DNA from 4 places in the Cytobacillus sp. Bva_UNVM-123 genome. Region 2 is predicted to be linked to each of the others. Evidence: riboswitches for the same ligand, from Rfam matches in the RefSeq annotation. Region 2 holds a riboswitch; each other region holds the start of a gene.
The links. Region 2 has a riboswitch for S-adenosylmethionine ahead of KDN24_RS06575 (methionine ABC transporter ATP-binding protein). Riboswitches for the same ligand answer to the same signal wherever they lie in the genome.

Region 1 (3,135 bases), 1.1 Mb from region 2:
CAAGTGTTTCAACTTCTTGTCGAAGCGCAAGCGCAATTTGATTTGCTACTTCAAAACGTGGAATATCATCGCGTACAAACGACCAGTTTAAGATGGTAATTGGACCTGTCAGCATTCCCTTTACAGGTTTGTCTGTTAAGGATTGGGCATATACAGTTTCTTCGACTGTCATTGGTTCTTGATAGGACACGTCACCATATATAAGCGGCGGCTTCACACATCGTGAACCATATGACTGTACCCAACCGAATTTCGTAAATTGAAAGCCCGCTAATTTCTCACCGAAATATTCAACCATGTCTGTACGTTCAAATTCTCCATGTACAAACACATCGAGACCAAGTTCTTCTTGAATTTCAATCCATTTTTTTATTTCTGCTTTTATATATTTCTCATAGTCTGCAGCATTTAGCTCGCCTTTCCGCCATTTTAAACGCTGTTTTCTGACTTCTTGTGTTTGTGGGAAGCTTCCAATTGTTGTAGTGGGGAGAAGTGGCAATTGAAAGGCCTCCTCCTGCAATCCTTGACGTACGCTAAACAGTTCTTGCCGCTCCGCATTATACGTATGCAGTTTGTGGATAGCCTCCTGAACTTCTTTATTGTTTCGAACGGATGAATGATTTAATGCTTCAATCGATTCTATACTCGTAGCAATGTCTACCTGTATCGTTTCTTTCCCTTTGTTCAGTCCTTTTGTAAGTACAACAATTTCATGCAATTTTTCATCAGCAAAAGCTAATGCATCTGTTAAAATCTCCCCCAGCGCTTCTTCGTTTTTTGTTGTTACAGGCACATGAAGTAGGCTTGATGAGGGCTGTACAATGAGTTGATCTTTTGAAACGACCTCTGCAATCTCCGTAAGAATAGAGAACCTATCATCAAGATTTGCACGCCATATATTACGCCCGTCAACAACTCCAGCAGCAAGTATCTTATCTTTCGGAAAACCATACTTTTTCAAAGCAGCAAGATTCTGACCAGAATCATGTACAAAATCAAGTCCAATTCCTTGTACAGGAAGTGAAGTAATATCTTCATAATGTTCGATGCTCTCAAAGTACGTTTGCAAAATCACCTTTATTTTTGGTGCTGCTTCATGCAATGCTTGATAAATATTATGGCAGAATGCAACCTCTTCTTTTGAAATCGTAGTTGCTAAAATCGGTTCATCGATTTGTACCCATTCGACTCCCTCTTGTTGTAATTCGCGTAAAATGTCCGCATAAAGAGGGACAAATTGATTTACAACTTTTTCCAATTCACTCTCCTCATAGCCCTTTGAAAGTTTTACAAATGTTAAAGGTCCTAACATAACAGGCTTTCCATCAATATTAAGTTTTTGTTTCGCCTCTTTATAAAATTGAAGTGGACGGTTTTCGACAAGAGTAGGAACTGCTTCGTTAAGTTCTGGAACAATATAGTGATAGTTTGTGTTAAACCATTTTGTCATTTCAGCTGCAACCGCACCTTTAGTCCCTCTAGCTATATCAAAATATGTTTCAAGCGATACTTTACCTCCGCCGTATTCAAAGCGCTTCGGGACTAAGCCAAACATAACAGCTGTATCAAGTACATGGTCATATAAGCTAAAATCTCCAACTGGGATCAAATCAATGCCCTGAACCGCTTGCTTCTGAAGATGCTGCAAGCGAATCTCCTCCATTTGTTTTAAGAAAACCTCTTTTTCCAATTTACCTGCCCAAAACTGTTCAAGCGCTTTTTTCCATTCGCGTTTTTCACCAATTCTTGGATAACCTACATTCGAGCTTTTTACTTTATTCATATAATTTTCCACTCCTTATCCGTTTGTATTTTCGTCCTCAACAAAAAATCTCCCTTTTCAAATAGAAAAGAGAGATTCATACACATGCTAACTAGAGTTGAGACCTTTTGTTTTTCTCAACATGTATTCCTCACTCCCCCCTATACATCCGTAGGTACAAGCGCATACAACAGGCAGGTCTCCTGACTTAGGTTCATTGCTTCTTATCCCTTCCCATTTCAATATGAAACAGTGGTCAAATGATAAGTTGCTCCCCATAACAGTGGCGGGACCGTGCCGGAATTTCACCGGTCTTCCCTTTTAAGCTGAGTAAATGATTCACACAGCACCTGAAGCATTTTGTATGAAATTTTAATAAGAAAAGCATTGAAGCAAGACAATCTCTTAGTTTATGTCTTTCAAAAGACTAAAAACCCCCCTATTTAAAAATAGAGAGGTCTTCATCACCTATGGATTACTCTCTTATTTGTCAAAGCATATGCTTTGCAGGAATTAGCACCTTTTTAACAAATCGTTAAATGGTTGCCGGGCTTCATAGGGCCAGTCCCTCCGCCTCTCTGAATAAGAGTTTTTAATATTTTATAATTTTTTGAATTTGATAATCATATTAGCATGATAAGCGAATGCTGTCAAAAGAGTTTTAAAGAATTAAGCTTTAAATCAACTATTTTTTCGAATCGGGAACATCAAATCCATGACAGTGTGATTATCATCATGACTTTGCTGATAATATTCAATACCGTAAGTGTCAGCTAATTCATATTCTGATCCCTTAACCCAATTGTATAAATGATCATATGCCGTATAGGCTTTATCTCTAGGACCGATATAGGTTGTGCGTGCGTAGGTATTTGCTTGAAATATGAAAGATTCCATGCCGTCGGGAATATCATTGACACTTGAAACTTCAACCCCTGATATCCACTTAAACTTGTCCGTCTTATAATTATAATTGGGAGGGTCTATAAAAATACCAATCGAGTTGTCATTGAGCCTGTTTTTAATCTCTGGAATACGTTTGATGAATGCTTCAAATAATGTTGGGATGTTTCTCTGTTCTCGTTCATCACTAAGAAGCGTTTCTAATGTCATTCCTATTACTTTAAATGATTCTTTTTCAATAATCAGCGTTTCCATTTGTTTCTCCCCCATTCTATTTTGTTCTAATAGGGACATTTGACAAATACTTATGAAATCCTTCTACAAAATTGATAAAATTGAATATTTTGGAATAAAGTCCAGTTTATTTATCTTTTTTTGGATAGTAGGAAAACCCGGGATATTTAACAACAGGCCATTTCTCCTTGCGTAGTGAGTCTATTAATTCTGATCCAATATTCAAGTTACTCTTA
Region 2 (3,135 bases):
TATTAATCAAAAAGTTTAGCAATTGGAACAAAAATCTGTTCTCCAATATATTTCCTTTTCGTGTCACAAATAAAAGTAAACCTATCGTTATACCAAGAATTGAACCAAAAATAAGAGTCATGATGACCATTACAATCGTTTCACCTGTAGATTCTAAAATACGCGGCCAAAAAGTCGTCCAATCTACTTTCATTAAATTTTCACCTCCTCAACAGTTACAACATCCTTAAGCTCAGCAAGAACGTCAGAAACTTTATCCCTCTGTCCCTCAAATGAGACAAGCAGGTTTCCATAAAACTTCTCCTGAATTTCTCGCACAGAACCGTAGACAATATTTACATCTACATCAAATTTTCTTGTTACACGAGAAAGTACAGGGTCGCTCGCTATTTCTCCTTTAAAAATAACGCGATATAAATTTTCCCCTCCCTTTTTTCTCCACTCCTCTAATAAAGACGCCGATGGTCGATCTTGCTGGACCGATTGAATAAACCGTTGGGTCGTTAAATGCTGTGGATTCGTAAAAATATCAAAAACTGAATTGAATTCAATAACTTCTCCATTCTCCATTACGGCTACCCTGTCACATATTTCTTGAATGACATGCATCTCATGTGTGATTAACAAAATGGTAATCCCTAAATCCTTGTTTACCTTTTTGAGAAGACGAAGAATTTCTCCAGTTGTATCTGGATCTAGCGCTGACGTTGCCTCATCACAAATTAATATATCAGGAGAGGTAGCAAGCGCCCTTGCAATCCCAACCCGTTGTTTTTGTCCTCCAGATAATTGTTCAGGATAATCATTTGCCTTTTCTGTGAGACCGACGAAGCTAAGAAGATCTGTCACTCTTTGATTTATTTCTTTTTTCGGGACCCCAGCCAGCTTTAGCGGATATGCTACATTTCCAGCTACCGTTCTTGAGGAGAATAAATTGAAATTTTGAAAAATCATCCCAATTCTTCTTCTCAGCTTTCTCACTTCTTTTTGTGTGAGCGAATTAATATCGACTCCCTGTACTTGAACAGTGCCATACGTCGGGCTCTCCAATAAGTTCACCAGCCGCAATAATGTGCTTTTCCCTGCACCGCTAAATCCGATAATTCCAAAAATCTCCCCCTGTTGAATTGAAAGAGATACATCTTTAACTGCATTTACTTCGCGATCACCAAACTTAAAGGTTTTCGCTACATTCTGAAATTCAATCATTACTTGCTCAACTCCCAATATAAAAAATAAACAAAAAGGACCTTCCTTTTTCTCTTATCGATAAGAAAAAAAGGAAGGTCCCAACTATTAAAAGAAACTACTTCCTTCTCATCTTTCAAATGTAAACACATTTGCAGGAATTGGCACGGTGTTAAATAATAAACCCGCTGCCGAGACTTCATTGGGCCTGTCCCTCAGTCTCTCTGGATAAGAAGAAATCATCATATTTAATTGTCCGTAAGATTTAATCAATACTATAATACCTTAAAAATTATATGTCAACATTTTCTTTTTAAAGTTTTTATTGAAAATGGAATACTCGATTTTCACGGATTTATACTAACTCATCAAATTTTACTAACTTTAAAAATAAATTATTTGCTATTAAACTTCGAACATTTTTTATTGGATTAAGACCTTTTGGTACACCACCACTCCTATTTAGCAAGAGCCATCTAAGACAAGCTATTGCTTCGAAAATCTCAAGTTCTTCCTGTTGAATAGCATGATCTAATAGATAAGTAGAGCGAAATACATCCGCATCCCGATCTGAAACATAGATTTTTTGCAAAATAAGCGACCAGGCAAAATCATATCTCTGGTCTCCTAATTGTCCATTCGTCCAATCTATAACAGTGTATCTATCATTTTTCTCTAAAATGTTTCTCAAATGGAAATCACCATGGATAATATGTTCTTTCTTTATTTGGGCATTTTGCACAAGAACGATTAGTGCATGATAAATATCTTGGTGTTCTCTTACCCTAGGAAAAAAGTAGTCAATAAAATCATACTTTGGAAGATGAATACCCCTAATTTCTTTAACAAGAATTTGATGAATACTCGATAGAATCTTTGCAAGCTCTTTCATATTCTTCTCATTCACTTTACGTATTGATACCCCATCAAATGTTGTTAAAAGTACCATATCTCCGTTTGGATTTACACCCCACCCCAATGGTTTTGATACTGGCACTCCACGTTCAAATAGGACCTGTAATAATCGATATTGGAAATGAATATCAGGTTTAGAACTCTTATTCCAAACTTTAAGTACAAAACTCTCTTTAGTTGAACTAATCTTCATAACCTCAGCTTCAAAACCATGATCCAACGGTTGAATAACTAAAGCATTCTCATGAATTAATAAATCCTCCAAAGCTTTATCTATTTCGATCCAATTCACAATTCCAATAGAGTTTTTCAAAAATACTCTTCCTTCCATGTTCTGCTCACTACTTGTTAAATCTCAAATATTATACGTGTCCAAAATTTTACCCGCCAAATAAGGCTAATGGTTCCAATTGATCTTGCCTAAACACTTTTGATAAAGTTTTTTCAATAGCTGAGTAAAAAATATTTACACAGTAAATAATTGTAAGTTCCTTTGTACATAATGAATAAATTACTAGAATAAAAAATTTAGCCCCCACTAGCAAAGCTCGTAACAGCTTTTCCGTGTAATTGATAATAAAATCCCTTCTTTTTAAGAAGTGAATCATGGTTGCCTGATTCAATCATTTGCCCATTTTCAATAACGAAAATTTTATCCGCATTTTGAATCGTATTTAAACGGTGGGCAATTACAAAGCTCGTTCTCCCCTTCATTAATTCTTGCAATGCCTCTTGAATCTTCAATTCTGTCACCGTATCAATACTGCTTGTGGCCTCATCTAAAATGAGAATTGATGGGTTGGCAAGAAAGGCTCTCGCAATTGACAATAGCTGCTTTTGCCCTTGACTAATCCCACTTCCATCTTGATTCAAAACTGTATCATAGCCATCTGGCAGCCTCATAATAAACCAGTCTGCATTGGCTAGCTTGGCTGCTGCAACAATTTCTTCATCTGTTGCCTCCAGTCTCCCATAGCGAATATTTTCCCGAACCGTACCTTGAAATAAAAAGGTATCCTGCAAAACAAAGCC
Region 3 (3,135 bases), 820 kb from region 2:
GAGAAAAGGGAATTGCGAAAAAAATAATGGAGCATGTGTATACATGGTGTCGAAAAAGAAATACGAGTTGGCTTCAATGGAATTCAAGCAAGGATGCAATCCAATTTTATAAAAAGATCGGTTGTGAAATGCTAGATTTTGATAAAGACCATCCAGAGTTTGAAATGGAGTTTCAATACGAAGAGAGAAAGAGAAGTAAAGAAGATTAATGATTGGAAAGGAGCGACGTTTATGGGGATTCTGAATTTTATTCTTCTTTTGTCATAGATGAAACGATGACTAGGAGGAATAAATAATGAGCCAATCATGGGTAAAAGATTTTTATAAAAATCAATTTGAAATGTTGAACCTTAGGATAGATAGTGAGATGGAACGTGAGCTTACTATTCAGGCAGAAGAAATAATAGAGCAAGTCGGAAGAGAATTTCATAAAATGCTAGAATTAGGAGCTGGCATGGGAATATTAGCTCATGCTTTGACACAATTAGGAGTCAGTGTAACGACAATAGAGTTAGTTCCTGAAAAGTAAAGAAAAAATAATTTCGCAAGAAGGGGCACAAATCATGAGGAGATTTGTGCTCTTCTTAATATTTTCTTAAGGGAGAATGGCGAATGATCTTACTGGAAACCCTGAAGCTTTTTCAGGCTTCGGAACAATATTGAGAATAACGGCACCTTTAGGGGGGACTTGATCTAAGTTTGTTAGAAGCTCTACTTGATATGTATTTTGTTCAAGTACGTAGTATTCTCCAATGAGCGAACCATTTCTTTGATAATCAATACTTGGATCTGTATCAAAGGTTTCATGCCCTACGGCTTTAATTTTTCTTTCCTCGAATAAAAATCTCAGAGCGGAAAAAGACCAACCTGGTGCATGATTATTTCCATCTGCATCTTTATTATTGAAAGCGTCCTTGTTTGGCCAGCGTTTACTCCAGTCTGTTCGCAAGGCAACGAAAGTACCTGCCTCTATTTGACCATGCTCTTTTTCAAAGTCCAAAATATCATTCACTGATAAGGTGAAATTATGATCAATTTCCGCTTCTTTTGACTTATCAATCACTACGAGTGGTAAAACGAGTTCTTTCAATTCAATTTCATCTAAATATCGGGTATTTCGAACGAAATGAATGGGTGCGTCAATATGTGTTCCGTACTGTCCAGGGAATGTAAAGCTTTGTGCAAAAAATCCGTCTTCATGGGTAAAAAGTGTTTTAAATTCTGCTGACTCGAAAGCTGAAAAGTGTGGGGAATCCGGTCCAAAAGTATGGGTCAAGTCAACCCAGCGTTTTTCTTTTAACACGTTAATGGCATTGATTAATTCGTTCGTCATCATACATTCTCCTTTTGATTTAATTAAAAAAACCTCTTCTTAAAAATAAGAAGAGGTTATAGCACCGCTACGATTATCCCTTCTTATCTTCAAGCATTTTGCTTCTGGAATTAGCACAGTACTGCTAAACAACGCCTTGGCGAAGTTATAAGTCTGTTGCTGAGGCTTCAAAGGGCCAGTCCCTCAACCTCTCTTGATAAGAAAATTACAAATATTTAATTTAATGTTTATTCTATCCTGTATCTTGATCGTAGTCAATCCTAAAAAACAAAAAGAGCTTTTGGTTATACAGTTAACCAAAAGCTAAAAAATTTGTATGGAACTTACCACAAATTCCATACGCGATAATTACCACAATTACCTTATGCTACGAATAAATAAGACTTACTTAGATTGCACAGCATTCTCCATTAACGCTTTCAAATATTGCTCATTAACTGTGTCCCAATTCACTAGGTTCCACCAGTTGGTAACAAATTCAGGACGGCGATTTTGATACTTTAAGTAATAAGCATGCTCCCACACATCAATGACAAGGAGGGGAATTAAGTCATCTTTCAGAGGAGTATCTTGGTTCGGAGTGCTGATGACCGATAGGTCTTCACCATCAAGGACAAGCCATCCATATCCACTCCCAAACCTTCCAATTGCAGCCTTTGATAATTCATCCTGAAATCGATCGAATGTTTGGAAATAATGATCAATGGCTTTTGCAATATCAGCAGTCGGTTCTCCACCGCCTTTTGGGCTCATGACTTCCCAAAAGAGGCTATGACAATAATGGCCTCCACCGTTATTTTGCACTGCTGTTTTTACCTCGACAGGCAATTGCTCAAGATTCTTTAATAATCCTTCAAGCGGCCTTGACTTTAGCTCTTCATAGTTTTCCAATGCGACATTAAGATTGTTTACATAGGTCGCGTGATGTTTACTATGATGAATTTCCAATGTACGAGCATCAATATAAGGCTCTAGTTCATCATAAGCATAGCCAAGACTTGGTAAAGTAAACGAAGACAAGCTATCACCTCCAATTATTTATTTCTCTAGGTAAATAAAGTTTACCTAATGCAACTTTAATGAAAAATTAAAGAACTGTCAACTCTTATTAGGCTAAATCATTCAAATTAAGAATAAAGAACGATCCCTTATTAAAAGTTGGGAGTAATTTAGAGGATAAAATCGATACCTTCTTTTTGTGCTTTACACCCTAACTCCATGTTTCGATAAGCCTTAATCATAGTATGGCCTTCAATAGCAACTTGTAAGGTAGCCTCTCTTCCTATTCCGAATTGGCTCCTGTATCATTACGATGCGATCCTCTTAGCTTTTTTTTGAGCTCTTATATTTATATTTGGCAAATCATCAATATATTTCCATACGGATCTTTAATAGTAAAATAATGCCCATTATCCTCAAGGTGATTTACAATTTCAATGCCCTTATTTTTCAGAAATTGATAAGCTTCGTGAATATTATCAGTATTAAAATGAAACATGGGCACCTGAAAGCAGAAAAATTGAAGAATGCTAATGATAAAAGTTAATAAAATAGAAAAACTGGTCTGTTTAATACAAACCAGTTTTTCTATGTCATAGCATATCGATAAAAACCTCATACTCCCCAATCAATAATGTCTCCATGTCTTTCGTTTTTTCATAAAAAATATCATTTAATAAAATGCCTTTTCTTATTAAGGAATCGAATTGTTTCATGATTTCAATGAATTCATTCGAGGCAGATACATATAGGAAAATGCGTTTGTCTACAGGTAAATTTCTTTTCTTGCGAATATCTTGAAC
Region 4 (3,135 bases), 2.6 Mb from region 2:
GACCAGTATATTTTCCAGTGGTTGCACAAACAGCACCGGTTGAAGTGATAGAGCCTTCATTACGATTCAAAACTTTTTCAACTAGCTGTGGAACAGATAATTGAATATGAATATTATTTCCTATTAATAGTTCGGTTAGTTTATTGGAAATCCCTACAGAATTCATCTGATGAAAACCTTCCTTTATCCAGTTTATTTTCTAATGAATAATCTCGTGAATAGTATAACACATTCAGGTGATTAATCTATACTAATGGTGATTTTTTTTATCAAGAAAATGGATTTCTTTTTCTTGTATATAATATCATAATCACGATGGAAAATATGTTAAAATATATTATCGCATATGAACGGGACTGATTCTATGAAAACGCTCGCATTATACGACAATACATGCTCATTATGCAAGCAATCAAAACGAGTTTTTCAAAAGTTAGATTGGCTTCATCAAGTGAAGTGGGTTTCCCTACAGGAGTATGAACAAATGGAAGAGGGAGAATCCTTTAATAAGGTGGATTTGCGAAGAGAGCTTCACATTATCACTTCCAGAGGAAAAGTATTGAAAGGTTATAACGCAATCCGGTATTTATTCGTACTTTTTCCAGCTACAGCAATTGGAGGAGTGATTTTGTTTCTTCCTTTTACTCATTTACTTGGGAATCCAATTTACAAACGAATTGCTAAAAATAGACACCGATTTTTAAGAAAAAAATGCGATGATGGAAGTTGTTCATTATAATGCGCAAGTAACAAGAAAATACACGATTAATTTAAGAAACTTATTGACATCCTTTCATACTATACGTTATGATCATTTCTTGAACGGATACTCTCTTATCCCGAGCTGGCGGAGGGACAGGCCCTATGAAGCCCAGCAACCTGCTTTACGATTTTTATAGAGCAAAGGTGCTAAACCTGACGCAAGGACTTTGATCCTTGAACGATAAGAGTGAAAGGCGCGAATCGATTTGCTTTCAACCTTTTCACATTGATGGAAGGGTTTTTTTGTTGCAAAAAAGATGGACGGCTTTTGAAATGCACAATTTATGGGGTTGCTTATTACGATATCTGAAGAGGAGATTGACGGATATGATAATAAAAACTCCATGTTTATTTCATATTATTTAGGGAATGAGTTCCGTATCAAACCAAGATTGCTTTGTTAAAAAGGAATCTTACTCAATTTCTATCTAAGGAGGAAATCAGATGTCAAGAAACGTACGTTTGTTTACTTCTGAATCTGTTACTGAAGGTCATCCAGATAAAATTTGTGACCAAATTTCTGATGCAATTTTAGATGCGATTTTAGCTAAGGATGCCAATGCTCGAGTAGCTGCAGAAACGTCAGTAACAACGGGTCTTGTCCTAGTTGCAGGAGAAATCACTACATCTACGTATGTAGATATTCCAAAAATTGTTCGTGAAACAGTGAAAGAAATTGGCTATGATCGAGCAAAATACGGCTTTGATGCTGAAACTTGTGCAGTGTTAACATCTATTGATGAGCAATCAGTAGATATCGCTATGGGGGTTGACCAAGCACTAGAATCTCGTGAAGGTCAAATGAGTGATGAGGAAATTGAAGCAATCGGTGCAGGAGACCAAGGATTAATGTTTGGTTTTGCTTGTAACGAAACGAAAGAGCTTATGCCTCTTCCCATTTCAATGGCACATAAGTTAGCTCGCCGTCTGACAGAAGTGCGTAAAGAAGAGATCATTCCATATCTTCGCCCAGACGGAAAAACTCAAGTTACCGTTGAATATGATGAAAACAATAAGCCAGTTCGCATTGACACAATTGTTATCTCAACTCAACATCATCCAGAAATTACTTTAGAACAAATTCAAAGAGACTTGAAGGAACATGTCATTACTCCAGTTGTTCCACAAGAACTAATTGATGAAAATACAAAGTATTTTATTAACCCAACTGGTCGTTTCGTAATCGGTGGACCACAAGGAGATGCAGGTTTAACAGGCCGCAAAATCATCGTTGATACGTATGGTGGATATGCTCGCCATGGCGGTGGTGCATTCTCTGGGAAAGATCCAACAAAAGTTGACCGTTCTGCTGCCTATGCTGCTCGCTATGTGGCGAAAAACATCGTTGCTGCAGGCTTAGCAGATAAAGTAGAAGTTCAGCTTGCTTATGCAATTGGTGTTGCTCAACCAGTATCCATTTCTGTTGATACATTTGGAACAGGTGTCGTGAGAGAAGATATTCTAGTTGATGTCGTTCGTAAAAACTTTGATCTTCGTCCAGCAGGCATCATCAATATGCTTAACTTGCGCCGTCCGATTTATAGGCAAACAGCTGCTTATGGTCACTTTGGCCGCACGGATATTGAACTGCCTTGGGAAAAAATTGATAAAGCAGATGCATTGAAGGCGGCTGCTTTACAAAAATAAGATTAATAAAAAAGTGGGGGCTTCATTTTTATGAGGCTCTTATTTTTTATGTTGAAGCGAAGCGAAGTTCTTGGAAAAAGGAGTACTTGCGAAGATAAAGGTAACTAGGTTGCCAGAATAATTCTCAAAAAGAAGGAGTGTCGCGTAAACCAGGAATCAGAAAGCCGAACTAATTCCCGAAAATCAGTAGCACCGTGAAAACCGGGAATCAAGAAGCCAAACTAATTCCCAAAAATCAGTAGCACCGCTAATTTCGAGAATCAAGAAGCCAAACTAATTCCCAAAAATCAGTAGTACCGTGAAGATCGGGAATCAAGAAGCCAAACTAATTCCCAAAAATCAGTAGCACCGCAAAGATCGGGAATCAGTAAGCCAGACTAATTCCCGAAAATCAGCAGCACCGCTAATTTCGAGAATCAAGAACCCAAACTAATTCCCAAAAATCAGTAGCACCGTGAAGATCGGGAATCAAAAAGCCAAACTAATTCCCGAAAATCAGTAGCACCGCTAATTTCGGGAATCAAGAAGCCAAATTAATTCCCGAAAATCAGGAGCAACGTGAAGATCGGGAATCAAGAAGCCAAACTAATTCCCAAAAATCAGTAGCACCGCGAAAACCGGGAATCAGAAAGCAGGACTAATTCCCGAAAATTTGGAGGATCATGAAAATCGGGAATCAAGAAGCCAAACTAATTCCCGAAAAACAGGAGCACCGCGAAAATTGGG

Region 1: it holds a riboswitch for S-adenosylmethionine, as region 2 does, so the genes downstream of both, metE (5-methyltetrahydropteroyltriglutamate--homocysteine S-methyltransferase) here and KDN24_RS06575 (methionine ABC transporter ATP-binding protein) in region 2, are expected to answer to the same signal.
Region 3: it holds a riboswitch for S-adenosylmethionine, as region 2 does, so the genes downstream of both, KDN24_RS02845 (cyclase family protein) here and KDN24_RS06575 (methionine ABC transporter ATP-binding protein) in region 2, are expected to answer to the same signal.
Region 4: it holds a riboswitch for S-adenosylmethionine, as region 2 does, so the genes downstream of both, metK (methionine adenosyltransferase) here and KDN24_RS06575 (methionine ABC transporter ATP-binding protein) in region 2, are expected to answer to the same signal.

What each region holds. Positions count from the first base shown of each region.
Region 1 is NZ_CM177772.1:306,083-309,217, reverse strand. It holds gene metE (5-methyltetrahydropteroyltriglutamate--homocysteine S-methyltransferase) at 1-1,783, opposite strand, end outside; cobalamin riboswitch at 1,939-2,131, opposite strand; SAM riboswitch class I at 2,243-2,351, opposite strand; gene KDN24_RS01595 (GyrI-like domain-containing protein) at 2,444-2,920, opposite strand; gene oxdD (oxalate decarboxylase) at 3,027-3,135, opposite strand, start outside.
Region 2 is NZ_CM177772.1:1,374,324-1,377,458, reverse strand. It holds gene KDN24_RS06580 (methionine ABC transporter permease) at 1-193, opposite strand, end outside; gene KDN24_RS06575 (methionine ABC transporter ATP-binding protein) at 193-1,209, opposite strand; SAM riboswitch class I at 1,315-1,423, opposite strand; gene KDN24_RS06570 (phosphotransferase) at 1,544-2,416, opposite strand; gene KDN24_RS06565 (ABC transporter ATP-binding protein) at 2,632-3,135, opposite strand, start outside.
Region 3 is NZ_CM177772.1:555,777-558,911, forward strand. It holds gene KDN24_RS02835 (GNAT family N-acetyltransferase) at 1-209, shown strand, start outside; gene KDN24_RS02840 (class I SAM-dependent methyltransferase) at 296-529, shown strand; gene KDN24_RS02845 (cyclase family protein) at 596-1,333, opposite strand; SAM riboswitch class I at 1,414-1,536, opposite strand; gene KDN24_RS02850 (superoxide dismutase) at 1,718-2,353, opposite strand; gene KDN24_RS02855 (VOC family protein) at 2,682-2,951, opposite strand; gene ileS (isoleucine--tRNA ligase) at 2,926-3,135, opposite strand, start outside.
Region 4 is NZ_CM177772.1:3,953,371-3,956,505, reverse strand. It holds gene pckA (phosphoenolpyruvate carboxykinase (ATP)) at 1-166, opposite strand, end outside; gene KDN24_RS20310 (thiol-disulfide oxidoreductase DCC family protein) at 365-739, shown strand; SAM riboswitch class I at 832-950, shown strand; gene metK (methionine adenosyltransferase) at 1,207-2,409, shown strand.